Nonomuraea sp. NBC_00507: one gene and its partner. Each later gene encodes a partner of the first gene's protein in a complex. Links are inferred from orthologs where the notes say so. Each region holds a gene or a part of one and is shown on either strand. Other genes may lie near its edges.

Evidence for each region.
Region 2: the proteins of OHA25_RS21340 (region 1) and OHA25_RS45255 are in contact, whole or in part, in a crystal structure (PDB 3ZGX), measured with the Bacillus subtilis proteins. The link is inferred for Nonomuraea sp. NBC_00507 from one-to-one orthologs.

What each region holds. Positions count from the first base shown.
Region 1 is NZ_CP107853.1:4,285,439-4,297,829, reverse strand. What follows is about bases 3,569-7,929. They hold OHA25_RS21340 (AAA family ATPase), read right to left. Parts: upstream 7,582-7,929; coding sequence 3,769-7,581; downstream 3,569-3,768. Other genes in these bases: OHA25_RS21335 (hypothetical protein), read right to left, coding at 7,749-7,929; ftsY (signal recognition particle-docking protein FtsY), read right to left, coding at 3,569-3,701. Outside these bases: OHA25_RS21355 (ABC transporter ATP-binding protein), read left to right, coding at 1-540; OHA25_RS21350 (tetratricopeptide repeat protein), read right to left, coding at 616-2,271; more of ftsY, read right to left, coding at 2,523-3,568; more of OHA25_RS21335, read right to left, coding at 7,930-7,943; OHA25_RS21330 (acylphosphatase), read right to left, coding at 8,135-8,422; OHA25_RS21325 (LysR family transcriptional regulator), read right to left, coding at 8,441-9,343; OHA25_RS21320 (MFS transporter), read left to right, coding at 9,435-10,586; mutM (bifunctional DNA-formamidopyrimidine glycosylase/DNA-(apurinic or apyrimidinic site) lyase), read right to left, coding at 10,525-11,379; rnc (ribonuclease III), read right to left, coding at 11,482-12,201. UniProt on the Bacillus subtilis protein: Required for chromosome condensation and partitioning.
Region 2 is NZ_CP107853.1:9,378,025-9,393,043, reverse strand. Bases 11,629-14,615 are described here. They hold OHA25_RS45255 (segregation and condensation protein A), read left to right. Parts: upstream 11,629-12,706; coding sequence 12,707-13,525; downstream 13,526-14,615. Other genes in these bases: scpB (SMC-Scp complex subunit ScpB), read left to right, coding at 14,329-14,615; OHA25_RS45260 (ParA family protein), read left to right, coding at 11,775-12,710; OHA25_RS45265 (site-specific tyrosine recombinase XerD), read left to right, coding at 11,629-11,651. In the rest of the region: OHA25_RS45315 (ABC transporter substrate-binding protein), read right to left, coding at 1-819; OHA25_RS45310 (ROK family transcriptional regulator), read right to left, coding at 859-2,118; OHA25_RS45305 (hypothetical protein), read right to left, coding at 2,186-2,590; OHA25_RS45300 (alpha-N-acetylglucosaminidase), read left to right, coding at 2,615-4,513; OHA25_RS45295 (N-acetylmuramic acid 6-phosphate etherase), read left to right, coding at 4,525-5,442; OHA25_RS45290 (BadF/BadG/BcrA/BcrD ATPase family protein), read left to right, coding at 5,439-6,515; OHA25_RS45285 (NAD(P)H-dependent flavin oxidoreductase), read right to left, coding at 6,466-7,590; OHA25_RS45280 (acyltransferase), read right to left, coding at 7,607-8,269; OHA25_RS45275 (CTP synthase), read left to right, coding at 8,381-10,045; OHA25_RS45270 (NUDIX hydrolase), read left to right, coding at 10,122-10,730; more of OHA25_RS45265, read left to right, coding at 10,746-11,628; more of scpB, read left to right, coding at 14,616-14,862. UniProt on the Bacillus subtilis protein: Participates in chromosomal partition during cell division. May act via the formation of a condensin-like complex containing Smc and ScpB that pull DNA away from mid-cell into both cell halves.

The DNA of each region.
Region 1 (12,391 bases):
CCCCAGGCGCCCACCGCTCCCGAAGGGCTGACCGTGGCCGACCTGGTGGCCAGGGGCCGGCATCCGCACCAGACCTGGTACCGGCAGTGGTCCTCCGACGACGAGGACGCGGTCGCGGCGGCGCTGGACATGACGGGCCTGGCGGACCTCGCCGAGCGGCCGCTGGACGAGCTGTCGGGCGGGCAGCGGCAGCGGGCGTGGATCTCCATGGCGCTGGCCCAGGGCACGGATCTGCTGCTGCTCGACGAGCCCACGACGTTCCTGGACCTGGCGCATCAGGTGGAGGTGCTGGAGCTCGTCCGGCACCTGCACCAGGAGGCCGGCCGCACGGTCGTCATGGTGCTGCACGACCTCAACCTGGCCGCCCGCTACGCCGACCGGCTGGTGGCCATGCGGGCCGGCAAGGTGATCGCTGCGGGTTCCCCGCACGAGGTGCTCACGGAGGAGCTGCTGGGCGAGGTGTTCGAGCTGGACGCGAAGGTCATCGAGGACCCCGTGGCCGGGACGCCGCTGGTGGTGCCGATCAGGCCGCGTTCCTGACCGTTCCTGCCCCCGGTGCCGCTCAAGCGGCACTCCGGGCTTGCCACCCGCGGGCTGCGTCCCGCCGTCGAATCGTCAGACCTCGGCCAGCGCCCGCTTCACGTCCTCGTCGCCAGGGGCCAGCTCGGCGGCCCTGAGCAGGTCCTTCCTGGCCTGGTCCGGCCGGCCCGCGGCCCGATGCACCACCGACCTGTTGAACAGCAACTCGGCGGTCTCCTCCAGCTCCAGCGCCCGCGCCAGATCGGCCAGCGCCGCCTCGTGGTCGCCACGCTCGAAGGCCAGCTCGGCCCGGTTGGCCCAGCCCGCCACCAGGCCCGGATCGAGCTCCAGCGCCTGGTCGAACGCGATGCGCGCTTCCGGTAGGTGGCCCTCTGCCAGCTCCACCTGCCCGAGCACGCACAGCAGGTGGGGGTCGCGCGGCGCGATCTCCAGTCCGTGCTCGACGTCGTCCCTGGCCTGGGCGTGATCCCCGGCCGCCACCCTGAGTCCGGCGCGGTTGACATAGGCAGGCGCGAAGGCCGGGTCCAGCTCCAGCGTGTGGTCCAGGTCGGCCAGGGCGCCGGCCAGATCACCGGCGGCGAAGCGCAGCTCGGACCGGTTGTAGTAGGCCTCGGGGAACGGCGGGCTCAGCCGTAGGACGGCCTCGTAGTCGGCCAGGGCCTCCTCGGTCCTGCCGAGCCTGTAGAGCAGGTTGCCGCGGTCGAGGTAGTAGTCGGGGTAGCCAGGATCGGCCTCGACGGCCCGCGTGTAATCGGCCAGCGCCTCCTCCTCGCGGCCGGCCATGACCAGGAGCTGGGCCCGGTTGGCGTGCAGGACGAGCCGGTGGATCGGGTGCTCGCCCGGCAGGTCCGCATCGGCCAGGTCGATGGCCCGCTGCACGAGCTCCATGGCGGCCTCGCGGCGTCCCCTGCGTACCTCGACCAGGGCCTTGCCGTTGAGGTCGAAGCCGAGGTGGAAGGCCCGCTCGCGCGGGTCGGGAAGGAGAGACGTGATCGTGATCGCCTCGTTGATCCAGGCCAGGGCGTGCTCCGGGTCGCGCCGGTCGTGGTCGTGGTGGCGTACGAGGATCATGGCGGTGGCGTAGGCGGCGGTGGCGCGCTGTTTGGGGTCCGTGCTCTCGCGCCGGGCCCGGTCGTAGAGCTCGCGGGCCTCGTCCTCGCGTTCGATGGCCTCCAGGGCGGCGGCGACGCGCAGCAGGAGCGGCACATCCTCCACACCGCGCAACGCCTCCAGGCCCGACTCCGCCATGGCGTGGTGGAAACCCTCGTCGCGGTAGCGGTCGAAGTCGGCGGGCAGGGGCCCGGTGCCCGGCGCGGAGGGACCCTCGTCGATCCGGAGGAGGCCGGGGTCCAGCCTGCGCCGCAGTACGGCGACGAGCTCGGTGTCGGTGTGGTCGGCCTCGCCCAGGTTCGTCACGGTCAGCGCCAGCGCCCCGGTCCGGCGCAGGTGGTCGCGGACGAACTCGGCCAGCCCGTTGGCGATCCTGAGGCTGTGCCGGGCGCCAGGCACGAGGACTCGCTGCGCCCTGGGCAGATCATCGGCCAGCGACCGCCGCCGCGCGGGCACGGCGCCGCGCAGGTGGGGCGCCGCCGCGCGGATCTCGATGTCGTGATCGGCGACCAGGCCGGGCCGGCGCTCCAGCGCCTGCGGGACGAGGCGGTCGAGGAGCGCCGCGGCCAGTGTGTACGGGCCGCCGACGCGGCGGTCGGCGTCTAGCAGGATCGTGTCCACACGAACCTCCTTGGCGCCGGCGCCCCGGACGAGACGCCGGGCCGGCGGTTGTCAGGAGCAGTGTCTAGGCGCGGCCGCAGCCGTCGGCTTCACGGTCCCGGGCCTGTGGACGACGATCTTCTTCATGGGCGCCCTTTCACCTGAATGCGATCATTGATGACCGGTACATCTCAACACAGACATATGTGACAGATCACCCTTTATCCGGTAAGGGCCATTACCGGACTAATTACCGTATGACCGGAAATCGATCATTCGCCGAGGATCGCGTCCACGAACACCTCGGGATCGAACGGCGCCAGGTCGTCCGGCCCCTCGCCCAGCCCCACGACCTTGACCGGGACGCCCAGCTCCCGCTGCACCGAGATCACGATGCCGCCCTTGGCGGTGCCGTCGAGCTTGGTCAGCGCGATGCCGGTGATGTTGACCACCTCGGCGAACACCTGGGCCTGGCGCATGCCGTTCTGGCCCGTGGTGGCGTCGAGGACGAGCAGCACCTCGTCCACCGTGGCCTTCTTCTCGATGACCCGCTTGACCTTGCCCAGCTCGTCCATGAGCCCGGTCTTGGTGTGCAGGCGGCCGGCGGTGTCGACGATGACCACGTCGACCTTCTCCTCGATGCCCTTGGCCACGGCGTCGAAGGCCACGGAGGCCGGGTCGCCGGCCTCGGGGCCGCGCACCGTGTCGGCGCCGACCCGCTCACCCCAGGTCTGCAGCTGGTCGGCGGCCGCGGCGCGGAAGGTGTCCGCCGCGCCGAGCACGACCTTCTTGCCGTCGCCGACGAGGAACCGGGCGAGCTTGCCGGTGGTGGTGGTCTTGCCGGTGCCGTTGACGCCCACGATGAGCGCAACCGCGGGCCGCTCGCCGTGCTTCTGAATGTGCAGCGTGCGATCCAGGTCGGGGTTGATCTGGATGAGCAGCTGCTCGCGCAGCAGGCCGCGCACCTCCTCGGGCGTGCGACTGCCCAGCACCTTGACCTTGGTGCGCAGCTCCTCCACGATCGCGCGGGTCGGCGCGACGCCCACGTCGGCCGTGATCAGGCGCTCCTCGATCTCGTCCCAGACCTCGTCGTCGAGCCGGTCGCGGGACAGCAGCTCCAGCAGGCCGCGCCCGAGCGTGCTCTGCGAACGCGCCAGGCGCGAGCGCAGCCGCACCATCCGGCCCGCGGACGGTGGCGGCACCTCGATCTCGGGCTTGACGACGGCCGGCTCGGCCGGCTTCGCCGGAGGCGGCAGCGTGGTGGTCGCGCCCTCGCCCTCCTCGCCCACGCCGGCGGGCCGCTGCTCCTTCTCCTCCGGTATCGGGAGGGTCTCAGGCGGCTTGACGGGCGGGGCCGCCTTGCGGCCCGGCCTGAAGAGCAGGAACAGGCCGCCCGCCGCCAGCAGGGCGACGACGGCCACGATCACGATGACGCCGAGGTAACCATCCACAAGATGTCAGTTTTCCAGATCGTCCGGCCCAGTTGGACCAGCAGGGTCACGCACACGACCACACCGATCAGGCGGACTCGCGCTCCCGAAGCCGCTGGCTGACGACCTGCGTCACGCCGTCGCCGCGCATCGACACGCCGTAGAGCGCGTCGGCGATCTCCATCGTGCGCTTGTTGTGGGTGATGACGATCAGCTGCGAGCTCTGCCGCAACTCCTCGAACAGGGTCAGCAGCCGCTGCGTGTTCGTGTCGTCGAGCGCGGCCTCGACCTCGTCCATCACGTAAAACGGCGACGGCCGCGCCTTGAAGATGGAGATCAGGAACGCCACCGCCGTGAGCGACCGCTCCCCGCCCGACAGCAGCGACAGCCGCTTGACCTTCTTGCCCGGCGGCCTGGCCTCGACCTCGATGCCGGTGGTCAGCATGTCGTTGGGATCGGTCAGCACCAGGCGGCCGTCGCCTCCGGGGAACACCCTGGTGAAGATCTGCTCGAACTCGCGGGCCACGTCCTCGTACGCGGCGGCGAACATCTGCTCGACGCGGTCGTCGACCTCCTTGACCACGGTCAGCAGGTCACGCCTGGTCTTCTTGAGGTCCTCCAGCTGCGAGGTGAGGAAGGCGTGCCGCTCCTCCAGCGCCGCGAACTCCTCCAGCGCGAGCGGGTTGACCTTGCCCAGCTGGTTCATCTGCCGTTCGGCGGCCCTGGCCCGCTTTTCCTGCTCCTCGCGCACGTAGGGGACGGGCGGGTCGCCGGGGATCGGGACCTCGGGGCCGTACTCGGAGATCAGCGCCTCGACCTCGACCCCGAACTCGTCCATCGCCCGCTGCTCCAGCTGCTCCAGCCGCAGGCGCTGCTCGGTGCGGGCTACCTCGCTGCCGTGCACGCGGTTGACCAGCTTGTCCAGCTCCTGGCCGAGCTCGCGGACCCGCAGGCGCACCTGCTTGAGCTCCGCGTCGACGGCCACCCTGGCCAGGTCGGCCTCGTCGCGCTCCCTGGCGGCGAGCCGGACGGACTCGGCCAGGGCCCTGAGCACCTGCTTGGCGCCCTTGCTGACCGACTCGGCCACCGCCGCCTGCCGCCTGCGCCTGGCGCGCTGGGCGGCCGCCTGGGCGCGTTCGTGGCGTTCACGCTGTGCGGCCCGCACCAGGCCGTCGGCGCGGCCCTCGATGCCCTTGACGCGTTCTTCCGCGGTGCGCACCTGGAGCCGGGTGTCCATCTCCCGCTGCCTTGCCACCTCGCAGGCGCTCGCCAGCTCGTCGCGCAGGTCGGTGGTGGGCTCGGACTCCAGCTCTTGGGCGTATTCGGCCTCGGCCAGGCGGATCTCCAGCTCGGCCAGCTCCTCCTGGCCCTCGGCGCGGGCCTCCTCCGCCTTCGTGACGCTGCCTGCCAGCCGCTCGGCCTCGGCGCGGGCAGCGTTGGCGGCCGCCTCGAGCTGGGCCAGGCGCTGGGCGGCCGCGGCGGTGCGCTGGTCGGCCTCCCGCTGGCGGGCCCTGACCTGGTCCAGCGTGCCCTGGGCCGCGCTGACGCCGGCCTGGGCGGTGGTGACGGCGGTCTGGGCCTCGCTCACCTGCGCCTGGGCGGCCTCCAGCGCCGTCTGGGCGCGCTGCTCGAGGCCGATCGCCTCGTCCAGGCCCGCGGCGGTCTCCTCGGCCCTCGCCTCAGCCCGCTCCAGGTCTCTGACGGCCTCATCGAGCGCGGCCCGCACCTGCAGCACGGAGGTGCCGCCCTCGGACCCGCCGCTGGCCAGGTGTGCCCCGACCACGTCACCCGCCCTGGTGACGGCCTTCAGGTGAGGGTGCCGGTCGACCAGCTCGCGGGCGGTGTCCAGGCCCGCCACGACCACGACGCCCTCAAGCACGTGGTCGAGGGCGGGGCGCAGATGGTCGGGCACGGTGACGAGGTCGGCCACCCACTCGCCGCCCTCTGGCGCCGCCGCACGCGGACGCCGGACCGCGCCGTACGCCTCGCCGGCGCGGCGCTCCGACGGGTCGCCGGCCGCGGCGGTCAGCGCGTCGCCGCCCGCGGCAGTCACCGCGTCGTCGCCGTCCGGGCCGGTGCCGAGAGCCGCCGTGTGCTCGTCCTGTGCGCCACCGTTGAGCGCCACCAAGAGGGTCGCCTGGCCGGCGCCTCCCGTGCGCAGCAACTCCAGCGCCTCGACGGCCGTGTCCAAGCTCTTGACGACGATGGCCTCGGTGACCTGTCCCAGGATGGCCGCCACCGCCAGCTCGGCCCCCGGCGTGACCTGCATCGAGGCGGCCAGCGGGCCGAGCACCCCGGCCAGGTCCGCATCCAGCAGGGCCGCGCCGCCGTCGCCCTTGGCCAGCCCCAGCTCCAGCGCGTCCCGGCGAGCGATCAGGGCGGCCACCGACCGCTGGGCCTCCTGGTCGGCGGAGCGGGCGGTCCCGACCCCCGACTTGGCGGCCTGGAGCGCGGCACGCGGCGCGTCCAGCGCGGACTTGGCCTCCTCCGCCGCGAGTCCGGCCTCGTCGGCGACGGCCTTGGCCTCCTCGACCACGGCCTGCGCCGTGGCCAGCTCCTCGGCGAGGGCGGGATCGACCGCGGGCTCCTCCCGCCGCTGCGTTTCGAGGTCCTCCATGGCCTGCCGCTCGCGATCGGCCGCGTCGGCCACGGCCTGCTGGAGCCGGCCGATCTCCTCCTCGGCGGCCCTGGCCCGGCTCCGTACGGAATCGACCTGGCCGCGCAGCTTGGCCAGCCCCTCGCGGCGGTCGGCGGCGGCCCTGGCGGCCAGCGCGAGCCGCTGCTCCTCGGCGCTCAGCTCGGCCTCGGAGTCGGCCCGCCGCTGGACGGCATCCTCCAGCAGCTCCTGGGCGTGCTCCAGTTCGGCCTTGAGCACGAGCTCCTGCTCGCGCACCTCGGCCGCCTCCCGTTCGAGATCCTCGGGGTCCCGGCCGCGGCGCTCGATGGCGGCGGCGTCCAGCGCGTGCCGGCGGCGCTCGGCGGCGAGCTGCTCCAGGCCAGTGATGCGCTCGCGCAGCGACGAGAGCCTGAAGTACGTCTCCTGAGCCGCCGCCAGCCTGGGCTGGGCCTCGGTCTCGGCGCTCTCCAGCGCCGCCTCGCGCTGCTGGGTCTCGGCCAGCTCGGCCTCCACCTGGTTGCGCCTGGCCATGATCGCGGCCTCGTCGGCGGCCTCGCGCTCCAGCGTCGCCCGCAGGATGCCCAGGTCGTCGGCCAGCAGCCGCAGCCTGGCGTCCCGCAGGTCGGCCTGGATGACGGCGGCCTTGCGGGCGATCTCCGCCTGGCGTCCCAGCGGCTTGAGCTGGCGGCGCAGCTCGGTGGCGAGGTCCTGGACGCGGGTCAGGTTGGCCTGCATGGCGTCCAGCTTGCGCAGCGCCTTTTCCTTGCGCTTGCGGTGCTTGAGCACGCCGGCGGCCTCTTCGATGAACGCCCGCCGGTCCTCAGGCCCCGCGTGGAGGACGGCGTCGAGCTGGCCCTGCCCGACGATCACGTGCATCTCGCGGCCGATGCCCGAGTCGGACAGCAGCTCCTGGATGTCCAACAGGCGGCACGTGTCGCCGTTGATGGCGTATTCGCTCTGCCCCGACCGGAACATCAGCCGGCTGATCGTGACCTCGGTGTAGTCGATGGGCAGTGCGCCGTCGGAGTTGTCGATGGTCAGCGTCACCTCGGCACGTCCCAGCGGGGGCCGGGACGAGGTGCCGGCGAAGATCACGTCCTCCATCTTCCCACCACGCAGCGACTTGGCGCTGTGCTCGCCCATGACCCAGGCCAGGGCGTCGACGACGTTGGACTTGCCGGAGCCGTTGGGGCCGACCACGCAGGTGATGCCCGGCTCGAACCTCAGGGCGGTGGCGGAGGCGAAGGACTTGAAGCCGCGCAGGGTGAGGGTCTTCAAATACAAGCGCGACCCCCTTCTCCCTGAACGGACTTCGGAAAAGACTACTGGTCCTGACTGCCCCACGTGGGCATGTACAGTCCGGGACGGCCTTGACCAGGGCTTTTCAATTCAGGGCAAATAACAAGGGACGCCTCTCCGAGACGTCCCTGGGTCTTGCGCTCCGATCACTCTCAGGTGAGTGCCGGCTCGCGCTCTTGCATGCGGCTTAGCGCCTCGTCGCGAGTTTGCGCTGCAAGAGCGTCATTCGTGGCCTGAAGTCGGATGAGTTCTGCCTCCAGGTCACGGATACGCTGCTGCAGGCGGCGCATCTCCGAGACCATCCGAGGGTCAGGACCGCCGACGTGGCCGAGTAGAGCCTTCGCCATGGTAAAGGGTCCTCCACGCTGAGTGACCAGACTGGTTCGCGCACTTCTTATTCCGCGGGAGGGGTGCGCGTGGTACCTAACAAGAGTCGCACCGGCAGTGTGGGCGGTCAAGTCGAACAAACCGCTGCGCCCTACTGATGGGCACTCCCGACATACAACTATACCCTATTTGGCCGGTTTACCGGAAGCCGCTACCGCTCCACAAAACCGCCCAAACTACCTCGGGGTTCGTTCCAGCGTTCTACTACTCCATCGACCCTGCCCGGCGTGTCGCAACCTCTGAGCAGCTCCAGCAGCTTGACGCAGCTCTCACGCGGCCCCTCCGCGACGACCTCCACCCGGCCGTCCTCGGTGTTACGCGCCCAGCCCGCCAGACCTAGCTCCAAGGCCCTGGCTCGGGTCCACCAGCGGAACCCCACACCCTGGACTCTCCCCCGTACCCACGCCGTCAGCCTGACGTTTTCCGAATTTTCCTGCATTTTTCCTCCCCTGAGGTCTCAGGCCACCAGGGCCTCCACCCCGAGCGCGTGCCCCGCCGCCGCCTCGTCGAACGCCCTGACCGCGGCCGTCTCCGCCGCCTTCACCCAAGCCAGCCCCAAGATCGACGGAGGCAGTCCGGTGACGGGGACGAAGCTTATGTCGGGACGCTCGTGGTGGGCCGCGGTGGGCGTGCAGAAGAGCATGCCGCCCCGGTCCAGCGCAACCTGGGTGAGGCCCTCCTGGGTGGTGGCGACCGCGCCGGCACGGGGAATCGGACGTCCGGAAGGGGTCACGGAGGGCGCGACCCGCTCGCGCCACCAGCGCGGGGCCGGTCCCTCCACACCGATCAACGGCACGGAGGCCAGGTCCTCGGCGTCGATACGCGCGCGGGCCGCCAGCGGGTGGCGGGTGGAGAGGCCGAGCCGGTAGGAGACCCGGTTCAGCACCGCGCCCGTGGCCAGGTCGGGCTCGTCCACCGGCAGCAGCGTGAACGCGACGTCGACCTGCCCGGCCCGCAACCTGCTGAATGGGTCGGAGAGCGGGATCTCGACCAGCTCCGCCTCGCACTCCGGGTGGCGGCCCTCGAAGGCCCGTACGCTGCCCGTGACGGCGTCCGTGGGCGTGGCCAGGAAGCCGACCCGCAGCACGCCGGTCACCTCGCGGGCGGCCGCCTTGGCGCGGCTCAGGGCGTTCGCCAGACCGTCGTAGGAGGGCCTCAGATTGGCCAGGAAACGTTCACCGAGGGGTGTCAGGTGGACATGCCGGCTGGTGCGGTCGAAGAGCCTGCCGCCGATCCTGGTCTCCAGAGAGCGCACGAGCTGGCTCACCCGACCCGGCGACAGGTAGAGGCGTTCAGCCGTACGCGCGAAGTGCAGCTCCTCGCTGAGCACCACGAAGCACTCCAGCTCCCTGAAGTCCATCTTCACCTCCGGACGATCACTTAGCCTGCCTAAACCAAGCCTTCGACCTTCGTCATTGTTCCCGTCGGGGCGCGGCAGAAGGCTGGGGCGCATGACGACAACCCTTGTCTCCGCCCCTGTGCGGGCGCGCTGGATCGCCGTGTCCTCGCTGGCGCTGGGCACCTTCACGCTCGTGACCAGCGAGATGCTGCCTGTCGGCCTGTTGACCTCGATCGCCGCCGACCTCGGCGTGTCCGCCGGCACGGCCGGGCTCACGATGTCGGCGCCCGGGCTGGTCGCCGCGGTCTCCGCCCCCGTGCTGGCGGTCGCCACCCGCCGGTTGGACCGCCGTACCGTGCTGCTCGGGCTGATGGCGCTGCTGGCGGTGGCCAACCTGGCGGGCGCGCTGGCGCCGAGCTATCCGCTCATGCTGGCGGCCCGGGTGATCACCGGGGTGAGCATCGGCGGCTTCTGGGCGTTCGCGGCCGGGCTCGGGACGCGGCTGGCGCCGGAGCGGCACGTCGGGCGGGCCACATCGATCATCCTGTCCGGGGTGTCGGTGGCGTCGGTGCTGGGAGTGCCGGCGGCGACGTTCGTCTCGTCGTTCGCGGGCTGGCGCACGGCATTCGCGGCGATGGGCGTGCTCGCCCTGGCCCTGCTCGCACTGCTGGCCGCGACGGTGCCGCCGTTGCCGGGCGAGGCCCACGGCGCCCGGGCCGGGCGGGTCTCCGGGCCGCTGAAGGTCGCCCTGGTCCTGACGGTCCTGATCGTGTCCGGCCACTTCGCGGCCTACACCTATGTCCGTCCGTTCCTGGAGGAGGTGGCGCACGCCGGTCCCGCGCTCGTGAGCACGGCGTTGCTGGTGTACGGGGCCGCGGGCGTGCTCGGCAACTTCGCCGCCGGTGCCCGGGCGGCCAGGAACCCCCAGCCGGTCCTGATCACGCTGGCCGCCCTCATGGCCCTGGCCACGGCGGCGCTGCCGCTGATCGGCCTGCCGCTGCCCGCGCTCGTGGTGTGGGGGCTCGGCTACGGCGGCGTGGGCGTCACCCTGCAGCTGTGGATCATGCGGGAGGGCGGAGGCGAGCTGGGCACGGCGCTGTTCGTCGCCGCTTTCAACGCCTCCATCGCGCTCGGCTCGTTCGCCGGCGGCCGGATCGTGGACGGTGTGTCGATCTCCGCGGTGATGGGGGTGGCAGCCGCGCTCAGCGTGCTGGCCGCGGCCGTGGCTGGCAGGTGGGGCAGGAGTAGGACGACCGGTTCATGAACGCCTCCCGCCTGATCGGGGTGCCGCAGCGGGAGCACGGCAGGTCACGGCGCCCGTAGACCTCCAAGGAGCGGTCGAAGTAGCCGCTCTCCCCGTTGACGTTGACGTAGAGGCTGTCGAACGACGTGCCGCCCTGGTGCAGGGCGGCGGCCATGACCGTGCGGACGGCGGCGAGCAGCTCGTGGATCTTGGGGCGGGTGAGCGTGTGCGTGGGGCGGGCCCAGTGCAGCTTGGCGATCCACAGTGCCTCGTCGGCGTAGATATTGCCGACGCCGCTGATCAGCGACTGGTCGAGCAGCGCCCGTTTGATCTCGGTGTGCTTGGCCCTGAGCCTGCGGGTGAACTCGGCCTCGTCGAACGCCGGCTCGAACGGGTCGGGGGCGATGTGCGAGATCGGCTCGGGCACGCCGCCCACCAGGGAGGTGATCATGACGTGGCCGAACGTCCGCTGGTCGACGAAACGCAGGTCAGGGCCACCGTCCTCGAAGCGGAGGCGTACCCGCAGGTGCTTCTCCGGCGGCGCGTCCTGGTCCACGACGAGCAGCTGGCCGCTCATCCCCAGGTGGGCCATGAGGGCCTCCTCCGCCCTGGACAGCGGCAGCCACAGGTATTTGCCGCGGCGCTCGGCGGACACCACCGCGCGGCCCTTGAGCCGCGCGGCGAACTCGTCGGCCCCGGGCACGTGACGCCTGATGGCGCGAGGGTGGAACACCTCCGCCTCCGCGATCTCGCGGCCGGCGACCCACTGCGCGAGACCGCGCCTGACGACCTCGACCTCCGGCAACTCCGGCAACCCGCACCTCGCCCTCTCTGATGCCCCGAACCGATCAAGATCCTCGAGGGTCCTGAGCGACGTCGCGCACCCGCCACCCGGGCCGTGCGACGGCTGATCGGCTCAGCCGGCCGGCTGGCTCTCCCGCTGCTCGCGCCGGGCCCTGATACGGGTCCACGCCGCCTCGGCCGCCTGCTGCTCGGCCTCCTTCTTGCTGCGCCCGGTGCCCGAGCCGTAGGACTCGCCGCCGACCCGCACCATGGCCGTGAACGACTTGGCGTGATCGGGGCCGCTCTCCTCGACGTGGTATTCGGGCACGCCGAGCGCCTCGGAGGCGGTCAGCTCCTGCAGCGAGGTCTTCCAGTCGAGCCCGGCGCCGAGCGAGGCCGAGCGCACGATCAGCGGATCGAACAGCACGTGCACGACCCGGAACGCCTCGTCCAGCCCCTTGTCGACGTAGATCGCGCCGATCAGGGCCTCCAGCGTGTCGGCCAGGATCGACGACTTGTCGCGGCCGCCCGTGCCCTCCTCGCCCCTGCCGAGCCGGAGGAACTTGCCCAGGCCCAGGTTGCGGGCCACATCCGCGAGAGCGCGCATGTTGACCACCGCCGCCCGCAGCTTCGCCAGCTGGCCCTCGGGCAGGTCGGGGTGGTTGCGGTAGAGGGTGTCGGTGACGACCAGGCCCAGCACCGAGTCGCCCAGGAACTCCAGGCGCTCGTTGGTGGGCAGGCCGCCGTTCTCGTACGCGTAGGAGCGGTGCGTCAGCGCCCGCTCGAGAATGTCGTGGTCGAGACCGACCGACAGAACCCGCTCCAGCTCGTCTCTGGCGACCTCCACGGCCACCGGCTTAGGACCTGCGCCCACGTGCTTCCTCCTCGGACATCTTCACATGGCGCGACGACTGCGGAAGATGCCCGAAAACGTGGTGGGCGTCGGGGTAACGCGTAGCCCCGGCGTCCACCACGGCCGCGGGCGAGCCGCCGCCGTACGCATCTGAGACGGTAACGCCGACCGAGGCACAATGGCACCCGGT
Region 2 (15,019 bases), 5.1 Mb from region 1 along the record:
GGTGGCGCTCGCCGAGCTGGAGATGTATCCCTTCTTCGCCCAGTCGGTCAGCATCTGGGTGGCCTTCAGCGCGGCGGGGTTCTCGATGGTCGAGCCCTGCTTGCCGTACACCCAGGACCGGTAGTCGGCGACGTCGCCGGTGACGTTGAGCAGCGCGTTCCACAGGTGGAAACCGCCGACCTGGAGCGCGCCGTTGCTCAGCGGCGTGTGGCCGGCGTCCTTGGCCTGCTTCATCGCGGCCTCGAACTCGGCCAGCGTCTTCGGCGCCTCCTTCACGATCTTCTTGTTGTAGAAGACGCCGAGCACGGAGAGCCCGCCGGGCACGGCGTACAGGCTGCCGGTGCCGAACTGCTTGGCCGACTTGTCCGAGCTCAGGACCTCCAGGCTGGCCGGCGGGAACTTCGTGTTCCAGCCGTACGCCTTGGACCACGGGCCCAGGTCCAGGATGAGGCCGGCCGGGACCAGGGAGTTCATCGCGCCCGGGTTGTACTGGGCGATGTCCGGCGCCGCGTCGGACGACATCGCGAGCTTGATGGACTTGATGTAGTCGTTGAACGGCGTCATCTGGGGCTTGATGGTGACGTTCGGGTGCTTCTTGGTGAAGCCGTCGATGAGCGCCTTGGTCGGCGGGTCGTTGGTATAGGCGAGAGTGAGCGTCACCGGGTCGCTGGGGATGGTCGTCGAGACGTCGACCTTCGGTGCCGGGTTGCCGGCCGTGCTGCTGGTGCCCGCGCAGGCCGTCAGGGCGAGTGCCGCCGTGACGCCCAGCGCCACGAGCGCGTGCCGGAGCTCGCGCCGGGCTGGTGTCGTGATACGCATGACCTTTCTCCTCTGTCGGGGGGTGGTGGGGTCAGGTCCTCAACGGCCTTCGTGACGACCGGTTCTCACCAGGCCGAACCTGGTGCGTTCGATCTCCTCCAGCGAGTGCCGCAGCGCCCCGTGGACGACGGCGTCCTCGTGGAGCGTCGAGACCTCCAGCGCGGGCTGGTCCAGCGGCTCGCCGGACAGATGCCGCCGGAGCGCCTCCAGCAGCCTCTCGCCGCATCTGGCCAAGGGCCCGCCGATGACCACGAGCCGGGGGTTGAGAATGGCTCGGAGCACGGCGATGCCTTTGGCGAAACGGCGTGCCACCACGTCGATCGCCTCCAGAGCCGCAGGCCGGCCGTCGACGACGGCGTCCAGCACGGCCTCGAACGCGCGCTCTCCCGCGGCCTCGATCCGGGCGCGGAATTCACCGTCGCCGGCGCGTTCGGCCGCCGCGGCGGCCTGGCGCACGATCTCCTCGCCGCCCACCCGGTGCTCGAACGGGCCGAGGCCGTGGGGGTGGCGGGACTCTGCGGGGCCGCCGCCCGCCGCGTCGGTGAACAGATCGAGGAAGCCGACGTCACCCGCATCGTTGGAGGCGCCACGGTAGAGCTCGCCGTTGAGCACGATCCCGGCGCCGACGCGTTCGCCCCAGTGAACCAACACCAGCGAGTCCTCACGCCGCTGCGCGCCTCGCCACCGCTCGCCCTGCGTCGCCAGCTTGACGTCGTTGTCCAGGTAGATCGGGCAGCCGAGCGTCTCCTGGAGCCGGCGCAGGAGGACGTCGCCGGTCAGCCCCGGCAGGCTCGGGATGAGCTTGATGATCCCGGACGCCGGGTCGACGATGCCCGGGGTGCCCGCCGAGGCGAACCAGAGATCGCCGGTCGTGAGGCCGGTCGCCCGCAGCGTCAGTGCCACCGTGGACAGCAGCGTCTCCACCGCGTGGACCCCGTCGGCGCCGGGGCCGAGCTGCACCGCGTCGGTCGCGATGACCGCCCCGGACAGATCCGCCACCGCCACGCGCACGTCCTGCGGGCTGATCGACAGCCCCAGCACGTGACCCGCCTCCGCCCGGAACCGCACCAGCTGCGCGGGCCGCCCCGCCCGGGTGGTGTCGCGGTCGACGGGGCCGAACTCGACGAGGCCCTCCTCGGCCAGGGCGTTGAGCGAACGGGTGACCGCCTGCCTGGACAACCCCACCGACTTGGCCAGCGCCGACACACTCATGCTGGTCTCGGCCCGCAGCCTGCTCAGGATCGCGGCCGCGTTGACCTCCCGCATGAACTGCGTGCCCGCGGCGACCAGCTGCTCCATGTGCCTCTCCGAGCCCCTTCGACCGATGTCCCGGTACGCTAGCATATTAATTATGGATCGTACGGAACTAATTCGTCGAGGGGTGTGACCTGCGATGTTGTCCGGTGACGGCGAGCATGCGCCGCTGTGGGCGGACACCGTCCGCGGCCTCGCCCATCGTGTTCTCGGGCCGGTGGCGGAGTCGGTCCGGTTCGCGAGCTCCGCTGCCCAGGACGGTGCCCAGGACGGTGCCCAGGACGGTGCCCAGGACGGTGCCCAGGACGGTGCCCAGGACGGTGCCCAGGACGGTGCCCAGGACGGTGCCCAGGACGGTGCCCAGGACGGTGCCCAGGACGGTGCCCAGGACGGTGCCCAGGACGGTGCCCAGGACGGTGCCCAGGACGGTGCGCGGCGCGCGTACGCGTACGAGGCGAAGGGCGGCGTGCTCACCGTCGCCGCGACGGACGGAGTGAGCGCCTCCGTCGCGTTGCATCACTATCTCCGGGAGCATTGCGGCATGTCCGTGGGCTGGGACACGGTGCTTCCCCTGCGGCTGACGTCGTTCCCCGACGCCCCGCTCCGCCAGGGCTCGGCCCGGGTGCGGGAGGGCTATTACTTCAACTTCTGCACCTTCAGCTACACGATGCCCTACTGGGACTGGGCCGACTGGGAACGCGAGATCGACTGGATGGCCTTGCACGGCATCACCATGCCGCTGGCCATCACCGGCCACGAGGCCGCGCTGCACGCCGCCTACTCCCTTCTCGGCCTCGACGACGACCGGATCCGGAGCTTCCTGGGCGGGCCGGGCTACCTGCCGTTCCAGTTCATGGGCTGCCTGGACGACTTCGCCGGCCCGCTCCCCTCGTCCTGGATCGAGAGTCGTCGCGAGCTCGGGGCACGCATCCTCGACCGTGAGCGGGCCTTCGGCATGACGCCTGTGCTCCCGGCCTTCACCGGACACGTTCCACGCGAGATCGCAGCCTCAGCGAGGGCCGGCCGTCGCCAGTGGCAGGGATTCGAGACCTGGGCCCTCGACCCTGCCGACCCGCTGTACGAGCGCATCGGCGCCGAGCTCGCCCGCGCCCAGATCAAGCTCTTCGGCACCGACCACCTCTACGCCGCCGACCCGTTCATCGAGATGATCCCCATCGACGCCGACCCGTCCTTCCCCGGCGCCGTGGCGGCTGCGACGCTGGCCGGTCTGCGGGCCGCCGACCCGGACGCGGTGTGGCTCATGCAGGCCTGGCCGTTCTCCTACCAGCGGGACTTCTGGACCGAGGACCGCGTCACCACATTCCTCGACGCGATCCCGCACGACCGGATGCTCGTGGCCGACCTGTGGGCGGAGCACGATCCGCTGTGGGGCACTTTCGAGGGATTCTCCGGAAAACCGTGGCTCTGGTGCGCGCTGCTCAACTTCGGCGGCCGCACCGATCCGGCCGCCGACCTGCGTAGTGTGCCGGCCGGGATCGACGCGGCCCTGGCGTCGCCGAGCCCGCCCGCCGGGCTCGGCCTGTCCATGGAGGCCACCCGCAACAACCCGGTCTTCTTCGAGCTGGTGGCCGACCAGATCTGGAACCGGGTTCCCGACCTCGAGGCCTGGCTCGACGCCTTCGTCAGCGAGCGCTACGAGGGGCAGGGGACGCCCGAGCTGCGGGCAGCCTGGCGCGGCCTCCTGGACACCGTCTACGGCGCGCAGGGCGTGCGGATCGCTCCCGACCAGTTCCAGGGCGTGCTCACCACCCATCCCTCCTACGAGCGGACACCCGAGGTGTCTCGTGCCCCCTGGTACCGGCCGGCCGTGCTGGCACAGGCCTGGGAGAAGATGATCGAGGCGGCCGAGCACGACGGCGGCCTGCTGGACGGGCCGCTCGGGCACGACCTCATGGAGACCGGCATCGCCTACATGGCCAGGGTGGCCGACCGCCTCTGCCTCGACGTCGTGGAGTCGGCGGGCGACCCCGAGTGGGTCGCCCGGTTCCTGACGGTCTTCGAGGACCTCGACCGGATGCTGGCCTGCCGCCCCGAATACACCTTCCAGCACTGGGAGGACAAGGCCGTGTCCTGGGCCGCCGGGCCGGCCGACCGCGAGGTCCTGCGGGACAACGCCCGCCGCATCATCACGGTGTGGGGCACCGCGGACAGCCCGCTCCTCGACGACTACGCGGGCCGGCACTGGGCGGGACTCGTCGGCGGCTACTACCGCGACCGCTGGGAGCTGTGGGCGCGGGGCCTGGCCCCCGCGCTCGCCGGCGATCCCGGCGCCGAGACGAAGCTGCACGAACGGCTCCGCGAGCGGGCCGAGACCTTCCTGCGGGACGGCGCGGCCCCGGTGCGGCCTGGAGACCTGGCCACGCAGTCGCGCCGCCTGCACAGCACGTACGCGGGCACACTCGACGCAGCACACGAATGACGAGGAGCATGATGAGCCAGGCGGCACCGCCCACGGAACTCCGCAACCCCCGCACCGCCGACATCGACACCCTGGAGTCCGGCGACGTCCTCCGGCTGCTGCTGGAGGAGGACGCCCGCGCCGTCGAGGCGGCCCGCGCCGCCACCGGGCCGCTCGCCCTCGCGGTGGACGCGGCGCATCGGCGCCTGGCCGCGGGCGGTCGCGTCCACTACTTCGGCGCCGGCGCGTCGGGGCGGCTCGCCGTGCTGGACGCCACCGAGATCACGCCGACGTTCGGGGTGGCGCGCGAGCTGTTCACGGCGCACTTCGCCGGCGGGGCCGCCGCGCTCACCGACTCCTCCATCGACCGTGAGGACGCCGAGTCGCTGGGCGAGGCCGACGCCCAGGCCCTCGGTCCCGGGGACGTGGCGGTGGGGATCACGGCGTCGGGTTCGACGAGATACGTCGCCGGCGCCCTGCGCGCGGCCGGGGCCGGGGGCGCCCTCACGGTGCTGATCACCTGCAACCCGGACGCGCCGCTGCGTGACCTGGCCGAGATCCTGGTCGTCGCCGACACCGGGCCGGAGGCGCTGACCGGGTCCACCCGGCTCAAGGCCGGCACGGCGACCAAGGTGATGCTGAACGCGTTCTCGACCGCCTTGATGATCAAGGCCGGGCGGACGTACGGGAACCTCATGGTCGGGCTGGTGGCCACCAACGCCAAGCTGGCCGAGCGTGCGGTGAGCCTGCTCATGGAGGCCACCGGCGCCGGCGCGGAGGCCTGCCGCAGCGCCCTCGCCGAGGCGGACGGGGCCATCCCGGAGGCGCTCGTACGGCTGCTCACCGGCTGCTCCGCCACTGAGGCCCGGGCGGCACTCGGCGCGCACCAGGGCGTCAGGGCGGCCGTGGCCGCGCTCTCCCACCCGGCCGAGCGCGGGCGCGCCCAGTGAGCCGGGCCGGATTCGCCGGCGTGGACGTCGGCGGCGGGGGAGTCAGGGCCCGGATCGAGACCGGAGGGGTGAGCGCCTACGGGGAGGACTCGGCGCCGGTGCCACGCGACCAGGGCCGCGTCGACCTCGACCGGCTCGCCGCCCGGATCGCCACGGTCGTGGAGAACGCGACCCCGGCCAGGACCGCCGGTTTCGAGCACGCGACCCCCGCTCGGATCGCCGGGTTCGGACAGGAGACCGGAGCGCCGGGGCCGGACGCCCTGCCGGCTCTCGACCGGCTGGCCGGCATGGCGGTGGGGGTGACCGGTCTGCCCGGCCTGGTCAAGGATCCCGGCACCTTGTGGCGGGCGCTGCGGGAGCGGCTCGCGCTGGGCACGCTCGTGGTCGCCGGTGACATGGTGACGACGCACGTGGGCGCGCTCGGTTTCCAGCCGGGGGTCGTCGTGGCCGCGGGCACCGGCGTCATCACGCTCGGCACCGACCTGAAAGACGTCTGGAACCAGGCCGACGGGTGGGGGCACCTGCTCGGCGACCACGGCGGCGGCGCCTGGGTCGGCGCGCAGGGCCTGCACGCCGCCCTGCGTGCCCACGACGGCCGGGCCGGCGGCTCGGCCGCCCTGCTCGAACGCATGATGGCCCGCTACGGCCACCCCCTCGACCTGGTGGCGCTCGTCTACGAGTCGGGCTCCGCGGCACACCACCTGGCGGCGTTCGCGCCGTGCGTCGGCGAGGCGGCCCGCGCGGGCGACGCCGTCGCCCGGCGGATCTGGACCGAGGCCGGCCGGCAGCTCGGCCAGACGGCCGTCGCCGCCGCGGCCGGTCTCGAACCGGTCTTCTCCTGGGGCGGCCGCCTCTTCGAGGCCGCGGACCTGCTCATGGAGCCGTTCCAGAGCACCGTGCGCGAGTCGCTGCCCGGCGCCCGCTTCACGCCGCCCCTCGGGACCTCGGCCGATGGCGCGCTCGCCCTGGCCAAGGCCGCCGCCGACGGCTCGGTCCGGCCACGCCACCCCTACCTGTACGTCTTCACTCGGACAGGCGCGCCAGACGCTCCACCGCTTCGCCGAACTCGCTGATCATGTCGTAGACCACCTCGCGGGCCGGCTTCACCTGGTCGAGCTGGCCCACGACCTGCCCCACGTAGTAGTTGACCAGGTCCACGGCCCCCGGCTCGCCCTTCTCCGCCGCCGCCCCGATGCGGGCCATCGCCCCCTCCGACAGCAGGATCTGCAGCGGCATCCCCAGCGGCCCCGGGCTCTCCGGCCCGGAGTCCCACTCCTCCGTCCAGGCCGACTTGAGCTGGCGGGCCGGCTTGCCCGTACGCGACCTGGACCTGACCGTGTCCAGCGACGACGCGGCCAGCATCTTGCGTTTGACGGCGGGCGCCGTCTCCGCCTCCTCCGTGGTCAGCCACACCGAGCCGCACCACACGCCGTCCGCGCCGAGCGCCATGGCCGCGGCCATCTGCCGCCCCGACGCGATCCCTCCGGCCGCCAGCACGGGCACGGGCGCGACCGCGTCCACGACCTGCGGCACCAGCACCATCGTGGCGATCTCACCGGTGTGCCCGCCCGCCTCGGTGCCCTGCGCGACGATGAGGTCCGCACCGGCGGCCACCTGCCTGCGGGCGTGCTCCACCGTGCCGACCAGCGCGGCCACCGGCACGCCCGCCTGTCTGGCCTTCGCCACCATCTCCCCCGGGGGCGGGCCCAGGGCGCTGGCGATCAGCCCGATCGGGTGCTTCAACGCCACGTCGATCAGCCCCGTCGCCCCCGCCGCCGTGACCCGCCTGCCGAGCTCGTCCGCCACCGCCGTCAGGGGCTGCGCCGGCGCGCTCACGCCGTACTTGGCCAGCAGGTGCGTGACGAAGTCGCGGTGCCGGTCGGGGATGAAGTCCAGCAGGTGCGCGCGCCGGTCCAGCGCCGAGTCGTCGATCTTGCCGGGTACGAGCACGTCCACGCCGTACGGCCGGCCGCCGACCCGCTCGTCGATCCACGTCAGCTCGGTGTCGAGCTGCTCCGGTGAGTACGCGATCGCGCCCAGCACCCCGAACCCGCCCGCGTTCGTGACCGCCGCCACCACGTCCCGGCAGTGGCTGAAGGCGAACAGGGGGAACTCGATGCCCAGGCGCTCACAGATGGCGGTCCGCATGACACGACGCTAACGGTTAGAAGGATGTTCGGTCCATCCCCGGTTCGACGGCGCCGTTCGGGGCGTGCCAGCCCAGGTGCGGCGTGTAACCGCGCACCCGCTTGGCCGGCACCCCGGCGACCACGCTGTGGTCGGGGAAGGTCCCGCGGACCACCGCCCCGCCTGCCACCACGCACTGGCGGCCCAGCGTGGTGCCCGGCAGGATGATCGCCCCCGCGCCCAGCCAGGAGCCTGAGCCGATCGAGACCGGGCTGTTGCGCGGCCACTGCCGGCCGATCGGCACGTCCGGGTCGTCGTAGACGTGGTTCTGGTCGGTGATGTAGACGTACGGGCCGGTGAAGACGTCGTCGCCGATGTCGATCGACTGGTGGGCCACGATGTGCGAGCCCCGGCCGATCGAGCAGCCGCGGCCGATCCGCAGGATCGAGTCCGGGCCGAGGTCCGGGCCCGGCATCATGCCGCACGAGAGCGACACGCGCTCGCCGATCAGCGTGTGGTCGCCGATCTCGATCCACTGCTCGCCGAAGATGGCGCCCGGGGGGAACGCGATGCTGACCCCGTCGCCCAACCGGCGGAATCGGTAACCGGCCGGAGAAGCCGGAGAGATCGCGCCCGCGTGGCGGATCGCCGTGTAGGTACGGTGAATCAGCGTGCCCACAGCCCGCCGTACTAATGCCATAGCGACCAAAGTTACCGCTAGGTCATGTCTGTTCGGGCATGTGAGGGGCGTTGTTTGATATCCTGAGAGCCCGTGGACACTTCGACCACACCTCGAGCCACGGGAGCCCCTTTGCGCAGCGCATCGCAAACCAAGCATCTGTTCGTCACCGGCGGTGTCGCCTCCAGTCTCGGCAAGGGGCTCACGGCATCCAGCCTCGGTCGCCTCCTCAAGGCACGCGGTCTCCGGGTCACCATGCAAAAGCTCGACCCGTACCTCAACGTCGACCCCGGGACCATGAACCCGTTCCAGCACGGCGAGGTGTTCGTCACCGACGACGGCGCCGAGACCGACCTCGACGTCGGCCACTACGAGCGCTTCCTCGACACCGACCTGCACGGCTCTGCGAACGTCACGACCGGCCAAATTTACTCCAACGTCATCGCCAAGGAGCGCCGGGGCGAATACCTGGGCGACACCGTCCAGGTCATCCCGCACATCACCAACGAGATCAAGGACCGCATCAGGGGCATGGCCGGTCCTGAGGTGGACGTGGTCATCACCGAGGTCGGCGGCACGGTTGGCGACATCGAGTCGCTGCCGTTCCTGGAGGCCGTCCGGCAGATCAGGCACGAGGTGGGGCGCGACAACGTGTTCTTCCTGCACGTGTCGCTGCTGCCGTACATCGGTCCCTCCGGGGAGCTCAAGACCAAGCCGACGCAGCACAGCGTGGCGGCGCTGCGCAGCATCGGCATCCAGCCGGACGCGATCGTGCTGCGGTCCGACCGGCCCGTGCAGACGGCGATCAAGCGCAAGATCAGCCTCATGTGCGACGTGGACGAGGACGCCGTGGTCTCCGCCGTGGACGCCGCCTCCATCTATGACATCCCGAAGGTGCTCCACTCCGAAGGGCTCGACGCGTACGTGGTGCGGCGGCTCGGCCTGCCGTTCCGTGACGTCGACTGGAAGGAGTGGGAGGAGCTCCTGCGCCGTGTCCACCGCCCCGCCAAGGAGGTCACGATCGCGCTGGTCGGGAAATACATCGACCTGCCCGACGCCTACCTGTCCGTGACCGAGGCGCTGCGGGCCGGCGGGTTCGCCAACGACGCGCGGATCAACATCCGCTGGGTCAAGAGCGACGACTGCGAGACTCCCGACGGCGCCGAGCGCGAGCTCGACGGCGTGGACGGCGTGCTCATCCCCGGCGGGTTCGGCGTGCGCGGCATCGAGGGCAAGATCGGCGCCATCCGCCACGCCCGCGAGAACAAGATCCCGCTGCTCGGCATCTGCCTGGGCATGCAGGGCATGGTCATCGAGGCCGCCCGCAACATGGCCGGCATCGAAGGCGCCAACTCCGCCGAGTTCGACCCCGACACCAAGCACGCGGTCATCTCCACCATGGCCGACCAGGAGGACGTCGTCGCGGGCGAGCGCGACATGGGCGGCACCATGCGCCTCGGCATCTACACCGCCAAGCTCGGCGAGGGCACGCTCGCCCGGCAGCTCTACGGCGGCAAGGCCAAGGCCGACGAGCGGCACCGTCACCGCTACGAGGTCAACAACACCTACCGGGAGCAGCTGGAGAAGGTCGGCTTGGTGTTCTCCGGCGTGTCGCCCGACGGCCGCCTGGTCGAGTACACCGAACTGCCCGTCGACATCCACCCGTTCTTCATCGGCACCCAGGCGCACCCCGAGTTCCGCTCCCGCCCCACCCGCGCCAACCCGATGTTCAAGGGCCTCATCGGCGCCGCCCTGATCTACGCCGACGGCCGCGTCGGCGCTAGGGTCGGCCAGTGAGAATCACCAGAGCGGCGAGCCGGGGGCGGAGAGCGGTAGCTTGCGTGACCAGCGCAGCCCCCGGGGGAGCGCGACCATGACCGCAGACATGCCTGAGGCGTGGGAGGTCGTTGAGACGAAGGAACGGTTCGAGGGCCGCGTCATCCGCGTGGTCACCGACACCGTCAAGATGCCCCGCGACGAGGTCGCCGACCGCGACTACGTGGTGCATCCCGGCGCGGTCGCCGTGCTGGCCCTCGACGACCGCGACCGCGTCCTGATGATCAGGCAGTATCGGCATCCCACCCGGCAGCTGATGTGGGAGCTGCCGGCCGGGATCCGGGACGTGGAAGGGGAAGCGCTGGTCGAAGGGGCGGCTCGGGAGCTCGCCGAGGAGGCCGGATACCGGGCCGGGACCTGGCAGACGCTCATCGACCTGCGCACCTCGCCCGGAATGAGCGACGAGCGCATCCGGGTCTTCCTCGCCCGCGACCTGTCCAAGATCCCCGACGAGGAGAACGGCTTCGTCCACCGGCACGAGGAAATCGACATGCCGGTCGAATGGATCCCCCTGGCCGACGCGGTGGAGAAGGCGCTCATGGGAATGATCCACAATTCCCCGGCCGTGGCCGGTATCCTCGCCGCATATGCGGCTTCGGTTGAGGGATTCGATTGCTTGCGTCCCGCCGACGCCCCGGAGGCGTGACGGAAGGACCGGTTCGTGGAGGCAGTGCTCTCCAGCTACCTCGCCCATCTGGCGGTGGAGCGGGGCCTGGCCGCCAACACGCTCGCGTCCTACCGCCGTGACCTGCGCCGCTACTTCGAGCACCTGCAGGCGCGCGGCCGCGCCGAGCTCGACGAGGTGGGGGAGGCCGATGTCCAGGCCTTCCTCGCCGCGTTGCGCGAGGGCGACGGCGAGCACCCGGCGCTGGTCGCCAGCTCGGCCGCCCGCGCCGTGTCCGCCGTGCGCGGGCTGCACCGTTTCGCCCTCCGTGAGGGCGTCACCGCCCACGACCCCGCCCACCAGGTGCGCCCGCCGCGCCAGCTCCGCAGGCTCCCCAAGGCCGTCGCCGTGGACGAGGTCGAACGGCTCATCGCCGCCTCCGGCCCCGACGGCGCGCCCCTGACGCTGCGCAACCGCGCCCTGCTCGAAGTCCTGTACGGCACCGGCGCCCGCATCTCCGAAGCCGTCGGGCTGGCCGTGGACGACCTCGAAGACGAGCAGGTACGCCTGCGCGGCAAGGGCGGCCGTACGCGCGTCGTGCCTTTGGGGCGTTATGCCCGCTCCGCCCTGGACGCGTACGTGGTGCGTGCCCGGCCCGGACTGCTCGCCCACGGACGGGGCACCCCCGCCGTCTTCCTGAACGCCCGGGGCGGGCGTCTGACCAGGCAGGGAGCCTGGGAGGTGCTCCAGACAGCCGCCGAACGCGCCGGACTCGACAGGATAAGTCCCCACGTTCTCCGGCATTCCTTCGCAACTCATCTGTTGGACGGCGGGGCTGACGTTAGGGTGGTGCAGGAGTTGCTCGGCCACGCCTCGGTGACGACCACACAGGTCTACACCCTGGTCACGGTCGACAGGCTCCGCGAGGTCTATGCCGCCGCGCATCCTCGCGCCCGTCAGTGATCTATAGTCTTTTGCGACGTGCGGCGCCCTCGGCGTGCCGCCTTGCCGCGTTAAGTGGTGACGCCATAGTGTCCGTCCGGACGGTCCGGTTCGGGATCGTCAGGGAGGTTCGAGCTGGTGACTGTGACGACCAAGGGTTCAACCCCGGGGACCCCCGACAACCCCTGGGGCGGCACGAAAAGCAACGCGCCTTCCAATGGCGTCAACCTCGGGCCCACACAGCGGCCCAGACCGGTGTTCCCAGAACCGGTGCCCCCTGCCGTGCACGGCCCCGCGCGCGTGGTCGCGATGGTCAATCAGAAGGGCGGGGTCGGCAAGACCACGACCACTATCAATCTGGGCGCCGCGCTGGTCGAATACGGCCTCAAGGTGCTGCTGGTCGACTTCGACCCGCAGGGCGCGCTCTCTGTCGGGCTGGGCATCAACCCGCTCCAGCTCGACCTGACTGTCTACAACCTGCTCATGGAGCGCAACGTCACCGCTGAGGACGTGCTGCTCGGGACCGGTGTCGAGGGGCTCGACCTGCTGCCGAGCAACATCGACCTGTCCGCGGCCGAAGTGCAGCTCGTCACCGAGGTGGCGCGCGAGCAGGTGCTCGGCCGCGTGATCAAGCCGCTGCTGCCGCACTACGACGTGTGCCTCATCGACTGTCAGCCGTCCCTGGGCCTGCTCACGATCAACGCGCTGACCTGCGCCCACGGCGTCATGGTGCCGCTGGAGTGCGAGTTCTTCGCGCTGCGCGGCGTGGCGCTGCTCATGGACACCATCTCCAAGGTCCAGGAGCGCCTCAACGAGGACCTCGAGATCGAGGGCCTGCTCGCCACCATGTACGACGCCCGCACCCTGCACGGGCGCGAGGTGCTCGCCCGCACGGTGGAGGCGTTCGGCGACAAGGTGTTCCACACCGTGATCAACCGTACGGTGCGGTTCCCTGACGCGACCGTGGCCGGCGAGCCGATCACCACGTTCGACCCGTCGTCCCTCGGCGCCAACGCTTACCGTGAGCTGGCCCGTGAGGTGCTGTCTCGCTGGCCGGAGCCTGCGACAATGTCCAGGTGACCACCGCTGAGCAGAGCGAACCTCGGGGTTTCCAGGTCCACCTGGACGTCTTCGAGGGACCCTTCGATCTGCTCCTCGGCCTCATCGCCAAGCACAAGCTGGACATCACCGAGGTCTCACTCTCCAAGGTCACCGACGAGTTCATCGCGTACATCCGTTCGCGCGGGCCCGAGTGGGACCTCGACCAGACCAGCCACTTCCTGCTGGTGGCGGCCACGCTGCTGGATCTGAAGGCAGCCCGGCTGCTGCCCTCCGGCGAGGTGGAGGACGAGGAGGACCTGGCGCTGCTGGAGGCCAGGGACCTGCTGTTCGCCCGGTTGCTGCAGTACAAGGCGTACAAAGAGGTGGCGAAGATCTTCGCGGGCCGGATGGCGGAGGAGGCGCTGCGTTTCCCACGCACTGTGCCGATGGAGCCGCAGTTCGCCAACCTGCTGCCCGAGCTCGTGCTGGGCATCGGGCCCGAGCAACTCGCCAAGATCGCAGCGCGCGCCTTCATCCCCAAGCTGCCGCCCACCGTGAGTGTCGGGCACATTTACCAGCCCCTGGCGAGCGTCAAAGAGCAGGCCGCGCTCCTGGTCATGCACCTGCGCCGGCTGCGGCGGGCCACCTTCCGTGCGCTGGTGTCCGACTGCGAGGGCACCTACGAGGTCATCGCGCGGTTCCTGGCGGTGCTGGAGCTGTTCCGGGAGTCGGCGGTCACGTTCGAGCAGGTCGAGCCGCTCGGGGACCTGCACGTGACCTGGACGGGCTCCGACGACGGGGACGTCGCGGTGGGGGACGACTACGAGGAATCCGCGGAGAAGCCAACGCAATGACTGACAACCCCAACCCGCTGCCCACCCCCCGCCGGTCCCCGGACTCCGGACCCCCGCTCCCCGCCTGGATGAGCTTGCCCGGCTCCCTCGCTCAGTCGCCGCCGCCGGCGGCGGAGGACACCACGTCCGAGGACACGCCCGCTGCGGCGCTAGCCGACACACCGGTTGCGGAGCTCGATGCGGCGCTGGCTGACGTGCCGGTTGCGGAGGCCGATGCGGCGCTGGCCGACACACCGGTTGCGGAGGCCGATGCGGCGTCGGCGGGCGTGCAGGTTGCGCCGGCCGATGCGGTGCCAGCGGACATGGCCGCGGCGTCGGAGGCGGTGCCGGGTTCGGGCGTCGTGCCGGACGCTGGTGCGCCGGCCGATCCGCCGCCGGTGGTGGAGACGTCGGACGCTCCGGCCCTCGGATCGGCTGCCGGCCCTGCGCCTTCGTCCCCGGAGGCGGCGTCTGGCGGCGCCGGGGCGACGGCGCTTGGTGCGGTGGAGTTCGGCGCGACGCGTGCGGCGCAGGACGTGGATGCCGGCAAGATCGCCGAGCCGGGGGACGGCTCTTCGGCCGCTGAGGCGGAGGCCGACTCATCGGTTGTGGCCGCTGGGCCCGGGTTCTCCGGCACTGGGTCGGCAGGGCGTGGTGCGGTGGAGTTCGGCGCGACCCGTGCGGCGGGGGACGTGGAGGACGCCGGCTTCGATGTGGCCGGGACGCCAGAGGACGACGTAACCGGAGCGTCGGAGGACGACGTAACCGGAGCGTCGGAGGATGACGGGACCGAGGCGGAGGACGGTAGCGCTGGGGGCCCGACGCTGCAGGCGGCGCTGGAGGCTATCCTGGTTGTCGTTGACGAGCCTGTCGCTGAGGTGACCCTGGCGCAGGTGCTGGAGCGGCCCACCCATGAGGTGGCCGCGGCCTTGCGGGGGTTGGCGGCGGAATATACCGCTGCCGGACGGGGTTTTGATCTGAGAGAAGTGGCGGGCGGCTGGCGGTTCTACACGCGGGCCGACTGCGCGCCGCTGGTCGAGCGGTTCGTACGCGATGGCCAGCAGACGCGGCTGACCCAGGCCGCGCTCGAAACACTCGCGGTCGTGGCCTACCGGCAACCGGTGAGTCGTGCCCGCGTCGCCGCCGTGCGCGGCGTCAACAGCGACGGCGTCATGCGGACGCTCGTCGCCAGGGGGCTGGTCGAAGAGGCCGGCACCGACCCGGAGAGCCAGGCAGTGCTCTACCGGACAAGCTCATACTTCCTTGAACGTCTGGGACTACGGGATCTCAGCGAGCTCCCCGAGCTCGCCCCCCTCCTCCCCGACGACGTGGAAAATCTCGAGGAGACAACAAAGTGATCAACAGGCGAAGCACCCCGTCCGGTGATGGACGCGGTCGTGGACGTACCGGCGGCTCGGGCCGTAGTGCCGGCCGCGACGGACGTCCCGCCTTCCGCTCCGACCGTGATGACGTCCAGAGCGGTTCCCGTGACTCCCTCCGCGCCGACCGCTCCGG